3 regions of the Pseudomonas sp. Z2-11 genome follow, and region 1 is predicted to be linked to each of the others. Evidence: predicted binding sites of a transcription regulator. Region 1 holds the regulator's gene; each other region holds the start of a gene.

Region 1 (3,273 bases):
ACACCGCCGGCCTGCAAGCCAGCGATCCGGCCCTGCGCATGCAGCTGGAAAGCCTGGCCGGGCGTGGCATCAAGTCAAAAAATTATCTCGTGTTGGCAACCACCAGCCAGAAACAGGTTCTAACCGCCGCATACCACAGCTACAAACGCTGCGGGCTGGCCGGTTGCATCCTGACCAAGCTGGACGAAACGGCAAGCCTGGGCGAGGTGTTGAGCCTGGCGATCGGTCATGAACTACCGGTGGCCTACCTGACCGACGGGCCGCGGATCCCGGATGATTTGCATCTGCCGCGCCGTCATCAACTGGTCAGTCGTGCCGTGAGTGTGCAAATGCAGGAAGAACCCAGCGACGAAGCCATGGCTGACATGTTCGCTGACATCTACCACAGCCCGACCAAGCAGGTCGGCTGAGGTAATCATGAATATTTTTTGTACCTACATCGATGGTCTGCCATGCATTGTTCCGTATGCGAACGCGCAGCCAGTAATGTGGCCTCCGTCTAAGTAAGACAAGGTAAAGAACGAACATGGGCAGCATGCATCCCGTACAGGTGATCGCGGTGACCGGCGGCAAAGGTGGCGTCGGGAAGACTAACGTGTCAGTGAACTTGTCCCTGGCTCTGGCAGAGCTTGGCCGACGGGTCATGCTGCTGGACGCCGACCTGGGCCTGGCGAACGTCGACGTGCTGCTGGGGCTCACCCCCAAGCGCACGCTGGCGGACGTGATCGAGGGCCGCTGCGAACTGCGCGACGTGCTCCTGCAGGGACCTGGCGGGATTCGCATCGTGCCGGCCGCCTCCGGTACCCAGAGCATGGTTCACCTGACCCCGGCGCAGCACGCCGGCCTGATCCAGGCTTTCAGCGACATCGGCGACAACCTCGATGTGCTGGTGATCGACACGGCCGCCGGTATCGGTGACTCGGTGGTCAGTTTTGTCCGCGCCGCCCAGGAGGTCCTGCTGGTGGTCTGCGACGAACCGACCTCCATCACCGATGCCTACGCCCTGATCAAACTGCTCAACCGCGACTATGGCATGAACCGCTTCCGCGTCCTGGCCAACATGGCCCAGAGTCCGCAGGAAGGACGCAACCTGTTCGCCAAGTTGACGAAGGTCACGGATCGCTTCCTGGACGTCGCCCTACAATATGTCGGCGCAGTGCCTTACGACGAAAGCGTACGCAAGGCTGTCCAGAAGCAACGTGCCGTCTATGAAGCTTTTCCACGTTCCAAATGCGCGCTGGCGTTCAAGGCTATCGCCCAGAAGGTCGATACCTGGCCGCTGCCGGCCAACCCTCGCGGGCATCTGGAATTTTTCGTCGAGCGTCTCGTGCAACAAACGGCAGGGCCCGTGTTATGACAGCCAGCGGTTACAACCATCTCTACAAAAAATCGGCACGGGACGCCCAGTACGAACTGATCGAGCGTTATGCGCCGTTGGTCAAGCGCATCGCCTATCACTTGCTGGCACGCTTGCCGGCCAGTGTTCAGGTCGAAGACTTGATCCAGGCGGGTATGATCGGCCTGCTCGAAGTGTCGAACAAATACGACGCGAGCAAGGGCGCCAGTTTCGAGACGTATGCCGGTATCCGGATTCGCGGAGCGATGCTCGATGAAGTCCGCAAGGGCGACTGGGCGCCGCGTTCGGTGCACCGCAATACCCGTATGGTCAGTGACGCGATCCGTGCGATTGAAGCTAAAACCGGGCGTGACGCTAAAGATCACGAAGTTGCGGCCGAACTCCAGTTGAGTCTCGATGATTATTACGGGATTTTGAACGATACCTTGGGCAGCCGCCTGTTCAGTTTCGACGACCTTTTGCAGGACGGCGAGCACGAAGGGCTGCACGAGGACAATGCGAGTGCTCACATGGAGCCGTCGCGTGACCTGGAAGACGAACGTTTCCAGAGCGCGCTGGCGGATGCGATTGCCAATTTGCCGGAGCGTGAGCGACTGGTCTTGGCGCTGTACTACGACGAAGAGCTGAACCTCAAGGAAATCGGTGAGGTCCTGGGGGTCAGCGAATCGCGGGTCAGCCAGTTACACAGCCAGTGCGCGGCCCGCTTGCGGGGGCGTTTGGGGGAGTGGCGAGCGCGCTGACAGGCAGTGTGGGGACGCTGCGAGCGGGGCTGGCATGGCATGTGCCGGGCCAGTCTCCATCCGTGGGACTCCATACAGTTGTCGAGTGTTGTGCCGGATTGATTGAAATGGCGCGTCCAGGTGCTGGGCGCGTTTAAGACTGCTTGGAGGTCGAATTGGACAAGAACATGAAAATCCTCATCGTTGATGACTTCTCAACGATGCGGCGGATCATAAAAAACCTGTTGCGTGACCTCGGGTTCACCAACACGGTCGAGGCTGACGATGGCACCACTGCCATTCCAGTCCTCAACAGCGGGAGCATCGACTTTCTGGTGACTGACTGGAACATGCCCGGCATGACCGGTATCGACTTGCTGCGCCACGTGCGCGCCGATGAAAAACTCAAGCACCTGCCGGTGCTGATGGTCACCGCCGAAGCCAAGCGCGAGCAGATCATCGAAGCGGCCCAGGCCGGTGTAAACGGCTATGTGGTCAAACCCTTCACGGCCCAGGCGTTGAAAGAGAAGATCGAAAAAATCTTCGAACGCATCGGTTAACGGCGCCACGGGGGAGCTATGGACAACGAATCTTCAATGGGCGATTTCGAATCGACCCTGAAAAAACATGCCCGCGAACTGGTCGACAGCCTTGAAAAGGGCCGCTTCGGTGACGCGGTTCAAATGATTCATGAGCTCAACCAGACCCGTGACCGCGGTCTGTACCAGGAAGTCGGCAAGCTCACCCGTGAACTGCACAGCGCGATTGTCAATTTCCAGATCGATCCGAACATGCCACAGGCCGAGGAAGTCTCGCAGATCACCGACGCCACCGAGCGCCTGGGGTATGTGGTCAAGCTGACCGAAGCCGCGGCCAACCGCACCATGGACCTGGTGGAAAGCGCTACTCCGCTGGTCAACGGCCTGAGCGAGGAAGCCCAGGCGTTGAGTACCGATTGGGGGCGCTTCATGCGTCGCGAAGTCGGTGCCGAGGAGTTTCGCGAGCTGGCCCGTCGGGTCGACGGTTTCCTGACGCGCAGCAGCAGCGAAAACCGCGCCGTGGCGAGCAATCTCAATGACATCCTGCTGGCCCAGGACTACCAGGACCTGACTGGCCAGGTGATCAAGCGCGTGACCCAGTTGGTCACCGAAGTGGAAAGCAATTTGCTCAAACTGGTGCTCATGGCTAGCCAGGTCG
Region 2 (3,273 bases), 1.6 Mb from region 1:
CCCATGGTGCCCATGCACAGCGCGGCGAACGCGAACAGCCCGACTTCCACGGCGTAGGTACCACCAATCGGCAGGCCCAGGCGCCATAGTTCCTTGAGGTATTGGCGATTGGGCCGCGACAGGCCTTCAAGCAATGGATAGGCGCGGTAGGCCGGGTGCCGGTGGATGTGCCAGGCAAGCACCAGGGCCATGCAGTTGGCAACAATCGCCGTCACCAGGCCGATCCCCATCAGGCCGAGCTTCGGCAAGCCGAACATACCGGTGATGAGCGCGTAGTTGAGCAGGAAGTTGGCCACCGTGCCGCCGAGGCTGATCACCATGACCGGAGTGGCCCGGCCGATCGCGCTGGTAAATCCACGCAGGGCCATGAAACTCAGGTAGCCGGGCAGGGCGAACGGCAGCACCAGCAGGAACTGGCCGGCGGCGAGGACGTTGGTTTCAGTCTGGCCGAACAACAGCAGCACCGGCTTGAGGTTCCACAACAGCAACCCGGCCACCAGCGCCATCAACCAGGCCAGCCATAACCCGGCCTGGGTCAGCCGGGTGGCGCCTTCAATATCGCCAGCGCCCTGGCGGATCGCAACCAGCGTACCGACGGCAGCGATCACGCCGATGCAGAAAATCGACACAAACGAGTAACTCGCCGCCCCCAGACCGCCACCGGCCAAGGCTTCAGGGCTCAGGCGCGCCATCATCAGGGTGTCGGTCAGCACCATCAGCATGTGCGCCAACTGCGAAGCAATCAACGGCCCCGCCAGCCGCAGGATGGCCCAGAGTTCGATACGCACCGGATGCCGCATGATCATCACGCTCCATGTTCAAACAAGGCAGTAAGACGTCGATTCTCGGCGCTTGCGGTGGTTTGCACAAAAGGATAAATCCGATTGCTGGCATGATTAAAACTCATGCTGGGCGAATCTTCTGATAGGGTTCGAAAAAAGCTACAGGAGTCTTTCCGATGTCTCGTCGCCTTCCTCCTCTTTATGCGTTGCGCGCATTCGAAGCGGCGGCGCGATACAGCTCGTTTACCCGGGCCGCTGAAGAACTGTCGATTACCCAGAGCGCGGTCAGCCGGCACATTCGCACGCTTGAGGAACACTTCGCCTGTCGGCTGTTTCAGCGCAGCGGCCGCAACCTGCAACTGACCGAGGCGGCACGCCTGCTGCTGCCGGGCGTGCGGGAGGGTTTCATGGCGCTGGAGCGTGCTTGCCATACCTTGCACGGCGAGGACGGAATTTTGCGCATGAAGGCTCCGTCGACCCTGACCATGCGTTGGTTGCTGGCGCGCCTGAGCCGCTTTCGGCATCTGCAACCCGGCAACGAAGTGCAATTGACCAGCGCCTGGATGGACGTCGACTCGGTGGACTTCAACACCGAGCCGTTCGACTGCGCGGTTCTGCTGGGCAACGGGCACTTTCCGGCGGACTGGGAGGCCAGTCTGCTGTTCCCCGAGGAGCTGATTCCGGTCGGCGCACCGACTCTGCTCAACGACCAACCCTGGGACGTGGCGCGGCTGGCCAGCGCGGAGCTGCTGCACCCCACGCCGGATCGCCGGGACTGGCGCAACTGGTTGCAGCGCATGGGGCTGGCGGACAAGGTCTCGCTCAAGGGCGGCCAGGTATTCGATACGCTGGAACTGGGCATGATCGCTGCGGCGCGGGGCTATGGTGTGTCCATGGGCGATTTGTTGATGGTCGCCGAGGACGTTGCCCAGGGACGGTTGAGTCTGCCGTGGCCTACGGCTGTTGCCAGCGGCGAGCACTATTACCTCGTCTGGCCGAAGACCCGCCCTGGAGGTGAACGTTTGCGCAGGCTCAGCGATTTTCTCCAAGGCGAGGTCAGCGCCATGCAGCTACCCGAGGTGAAGCGACTGGCCTGAAAGCTTGAAGGTGCGGTAGTGGCTACTTGGTATTATTCCTTCCAGGGCGCTCAAGTATTCGGTTTTGGTGCCGAATCCGTGAACATAGAACCTTCGTACAGAAAGGGCCCACATCTCAAAAATTGAATGCCGAGCGTGCGACGTGATCAGGATGATCCAGTCTCTCGGCCAGGAGCCGTCATGTCTCAACCCCGCGCCCGGATCGCCTCACAGCTAGGCCTTGCCCTTGCCGTGATACTAGCCGTCGTGATTTCCGGCAGTACCGTCTTCGCCTTGCGTTCACTGGACGCCGCCAACCTTTCTACTCGTGAAGAGCACCTGGCCAGCGAAGCGCGCCTGATGGCCGACCAGCTCAATACCTTCCATAGCACCTTGCGCGAGAGCACCCAGCGGTTGGCGGGACTGTTCGAAAAGCGCTTCAGCGCGGGGCTGAGCGTGCATCCGGACCAGCCGGTGACGGTGGCGGGCGTGCAGACGCCAGGCTTGAGCCTGGGCAGCGAAGTGTTGAACAACAACTTCAAGGAAGTGGACGAGTTCAAAGCGATGACCGCCGGCGTAGCGACTATATTCGTGCGTAGCGGCGACGACTTCATCCGCGTCAGTACTTCGGTGAGCAAGCAGGACGGTACGCGGGCCATCGGCACCGTACTCGACCGCGCCGGCCCGGCGTACGGCCCGGTGATCAGCGGGCAGAGCTACATCGGCCGGGCCTTGCTCTTCGGTCGTTTCTACATGTCGCAATACACGCCCGTTCGCGACGGCAGCGGCAAGATCATTGCCGTGTTGTACGTAGGATTCGATTACACCGATGCGCAGAATGCGCAATTCGACAACCTCAAGCGCTTCCGCATCGGCCAGACCGGTTCCCTGGCGCTGTTGGACGAACAGAACAAATGGTTGGTACCGCCAGCGGGTGTGCAGGCGCTGGACAACGCCACCGCGGCTATCACCGGTCTGATCAAGAAGCCAGGCAAGGGTGCGTTCTGGGAAGACACCGCAGAAGAGTTCTACAGCGTCGCCGTGCCGTTCGAGGGCGGGCCGTGGGCGGTGGTGGCGAGCATGCCGAAAACCGAAATCAACGCAGTAACCTGGAACGTCGGTACGCAACTGGCCATTGGCAGCCTGCTGGCAATGTTGCTGGCGGTCGGTGCTGCAGTGTGGCTGTTGCGTAGCAAACTGGCGCCCCTGGGCGACCTCGTGCGTCAGGCCGAAGCGCTGGGCGCCGGCGACCTGAGCGTGCGTCTGAACGTATCCAGCCACGATGAAATTGGCCAACTGGCCCGTGCCTTCAACCAGATGAGCCAAGCCTTGTCGACCATGGTCGAGCATATCCGCAAGGCCTCGCAGGAGGTCAACAGTCGTGCCCAGGCGTTGTCCGGATTGTCCAGCGGTGC
Region 3 (3,273 bases), 820 kb from region 1:
TGAGGTCGAGAAGGCCCACCCGGATGTGTTCAACATCCTCTTGCAGGTGCTTGAGGACGGTCGCCTGACTGACAGCCACGGCCGTACGGTGGATTTTCGCAACACGGTGATCGTGATGACCTCCAACCTGGGCTCGACGCAGATCCAGGAACTGGTCGGCGATCGCGAGGCGCAACGCGCTGCGGTGATGGACGCGATTTCCACGCACTTCCGTCCCGAGTTCATCAACCGGGTGGACGAAGTGGTGATCTTCGAGCCGCTGGCCCGTGATCAGATCGCCGGTATTACCGAGATCCAGCTGGGTCGCCTGCGCAGCCGTCTCACCGAGCGTGAGCTGAAGCTGCAACTGAGCGACGAGGCGTTGGACAAGCTGATCGCGGTGGGTTACGACCCGGTCTATGGCGCACGGCCGCTGAAACGGGCCATCCAGCGTTGGATCGAAAACCCGTTGGCGCAGTTGATTCTGTCCGGCCGCTTCATGCCCGGCGAAACCGCGACCGGCACCGTGGAAAACGACGAGATCGTCTTCAACTGAAAGCCGCAACAGCCGGTGATTGAAATGGCCTCGCCTGGCGAGGCCATTTTTTTCATCAGGCCGTTGAACTCAAAGGAAAAGGCTTGTAAAGTGCGCCCCGCAGTACGTCACCCCAAGGGCGACTTCTCACTGAGAAGGAATCCAAAATAAGTTGCAAATCATTGTCTTGAAAGCAATTTAAGGGGTTGACAGAGGTTTTTAAGATTGTAGAATAGCGCGCCTCAGACACACGAACGCAGCGATGCAAACGGGTCGAAGAGGTTGCAGCAAGCTTCAACGCTGTAGCGGTAAATAGCAGTAACTTGAAATATCAGTTCCGTGATAGCTCAGTCGGTAGAGCAAATGACTGTTAATCATTGGGTCCCAGGTTCGAGTCCTGGTCACGGAGCCATTTCAATCGGGGTATAGCGCAGTCCGGTAGCGCGCCTGCTTTGGGAGCAGGATGTCAGGAGTTCGAATCCCCTTACCCCGACCATATTTGGGTCGTTAGCTCAGTTGGTAGAGCAGTTGGCTTTTAACCAATTGGTCGTAGGTTCGAATCCCACACGACCCACCATTTTTGAAACCAGTTCGCTGGAATCGAATCTTAAGATCAGAGGCCAAAAGCGCTGATCGAGGAAGGCGACTTGCGAAGGTCGCCTTTTTTTTACCGGGGTATAGCGCAGTCCGGTAGCGCGCCTGCTTTGGGAGCAGGATGTCAGGAGTTCGAATCCCCTTACCCCGACCATATTAAAAATCCTCGTATCGAAAGATACGGGGATTTTTTTTGCCCGCCGGAAAGCCTCTTGCCTTCAAGTCATCATACAACTTGCCGATAACCCGCCGACAGGGGCATGAACGATCGCCCTCTCTTCAGGCCGATAACAAGAAAAGGCGCCCGTTATGTTTCTTCGTCAGTTGAATATCGCCCCCCGTGCCGCGCTGGGTTTCGCCTTGATCGCCGTGCTGGTGGCGCTGCTCGGCGTATTTGCGCTGGGGCAGATGTCGAGTATTCGCGACAGCGAGGTCGCGGTGGAAACCCAATGGCTGCCGAGCATCCGGGGCGGCGACGAGATCCGCGAATTGATGTTGCGCATCCGCACCATTTCCCTGCGCATGGCCCTGGATGAAGACCCGAAGAACATCCCGGTGTATCGCGGGCAGATGGATACCCGCGACAAGGAACTGAGCGAGAAAATCGCCAGTTACGACAAGCTTGTGGTGACACCGGAAGGCAAGGCGCTCTACGAGCAGTTCAAGCAGACCTTCACCGCCTACCGCGCGGGGATCGCCCAGTCATTCACCCTGGCGGAGCAGGGGCGGCGGGATGAATTGATCAAGTTGTTGCTGGTGGACATGAAAACCGTGGTGGATGGCTCGGGCAAGCAGCTCAACGACCTTGCGCAACTGTTCTCCAAACAGGTGTCCATCGAGAGCCAGAAATCCCAGGAGCACTACGCCAACTCGCGGATGATCGTCAGTCTGTTCGTGGTGCTGGCGGCTCTGGCCACGGTGGTCCTGGCAATGTTGCTGACCCGCAGTATCGTCAAGCCGCTGGGCGAGGCGCTGACTGCCGCGGAGAGTGTGGCCCGCGGTGACCTGACCCGGCCGATCGAGACCCATGGCAATGATGAAGTGAGTCGCCTGCTCAAGGCGTTGGCCACCATGCAGCAGAACCTTCGGCAAACCCTGCAGGGCATCAGCGGCTCGGCGACGCAACTGGCGACCGCTGCCGATGAATTGAACGCCGTCACGCTCGACAGCACTCAAAGTCTGCAACAGCAGAACAACGAAATCGAGCAGGCCGCCACTGCGGTCACCGAAATGACTACCGCCGTGGAAGAGGTCGCGCGCAACGCGGTGTCCACCTCCGATGCGACACGCCAATCCAGCGAGTCGGCGATGTTGGGCCAGGAACGGGTCAGCGATACCGTCAACGCGATCAGCGCCCTCGCCAGCGATGTGCAAATCACCGGCGGCCTGGTGCAATCCCTGGCCAGCCAGTCCCAGGACATCGGCAAGGTGCTGGATGTGATCCGGGCCATTGCCGAGCAGACCAACCTATTGGCGCTCAACGCGGCCATCGAAGCGGCGCGGGCGGGAGAGAGCGGCCGTGGTTTTGCCGTGGTCGCCGACGAAGTCCGGGCATTGGCCTATCGCACGCAGCAATCGACCCAGGAAATCGAGCAGATGGTCCAGGGCATGCGCAGCGGTGCCACCCAGGCCCTGGATTCCATGCAGGCCAGCTCCAGCCGTGCGGCCAGTACCCTGGCAATGGCCGAGCGCGCGGGGGAGGCGCTGCAAACCATTACGGCGTCGGTGCATCAGATCCATGAGCGCAACCTGGTGATCGCCAGCGCGGCCGAAGAGCAGGCGCAGGTGGCCCGCGAGGTGGATCGCAACCTGGTCAATATTCGTGATTTGTCCGTGCGCTCGGCCACTGGGGCCGACCAGACCAGCGCGTCCAGCCATGAACTGTCGCAGTTGGCGAACTCGCTGCGCACGATGGTGCAGCGGTTTCAGGTTTGATCGAGATTAAGTACTGACTGTACCGCCCTCATCGCGAGCAAGCTCGCTCCCACAGGATGACCGCGATCAACTGTGGGAGCGAGCTTGCTCGCGATGACGGTGGATCAGTCAGCACCAATACTGCTGATCCAGCACAATCGTCAGTAAGGCCTCAATGCAACTTCAACCGAGGCTCGGTCCCACGCCCGATCTTGCTGCCCAACATCAGCATCGCCGTGCGGAACATGCCG

Evidence for each region. Region 1 encodes FliA, which starts transcription of late flagellar genes. Its sites were predicted from a motif close to CTAAAGTTTNNNNNNNNNNNGCCGNTAA; they were not measured.
Region 2: the regulator FliA is predicted to act here: its motif matches at 1,929-1,956, upstream of M1E16_RS26870 (methyl-accepting chemotaxis protein).
Region 3: the regulator FliA is predicted to act here: its motif matches at 1,326-1,353, upstream of M1E16_RS23375 (methyl-accepting chemotaxis protein).

What each region holds. Positions count from the first base shown of each region.
Region 1 is NZ_CP096395.1:4,433,809-4,437,081, reverse strand. It holds gene flhF (flagellar biosynthesis protein FlhF) at 1-410, shown strand, start outside; gene fleN (flagellar synthesis regulator FleN) at 527-1,357, shown strand; gene fliA (RNA polymerase sigma factor FliA) at 1,354-2,097, shown strand; gene M1E16_RS19605 (chemotaxis response regulator CheY) at 2,265-2,636, shown strand; gene M1E16_RS19600 (protein phosphatase CheZ) at 2,655-3,273, shown strand, end outside.
Region 2 is NZ_CP096395.1:6,000,676-6,003,948, reverse strand. It holds gene M1E16_RS26880 (NorM family multidrug efflux MATE transporter) at 1-800, opposite strand, end outside; gene M1E16_RS26875 (LysR substrate-binding domain-containing protein) at 959-1,879, shown strand; gene M1E16_RS26870 (methyl-accepting chemotaxis protein) at 2,060-3,273, shown strand, end outside.
Region 3 is NZ_CP096395.1:5,254,457-5,257,729, reverse strand. It holds gene clpB (ATP-dependent chaperone ClpB) at 1-535, shown strand, start outside; tRNA gene M1E16_RS23395 (tRNA-Asn) at 851-926, shown strand; tRNA gene M1E16_RS23390 (tRNA-Pro) at 934-1,010, shown strand; tRNA gene M1E16_RS23385 (tRNA-Lys) at 1,016-1,091, shown strand; tRNA gene M1E16_RS23380 (tRNA-Pro) at 1,186-1,262, shown strand; gene M1E16_RS23375 (methyl-accepting chemotaxis protein) at 1,418-3,043, shown strand; gene M1E16_RS23370 (NAD(P)/FAD-dependent oxidoreductase) at 3,195-3,273, opposite strand, start outside.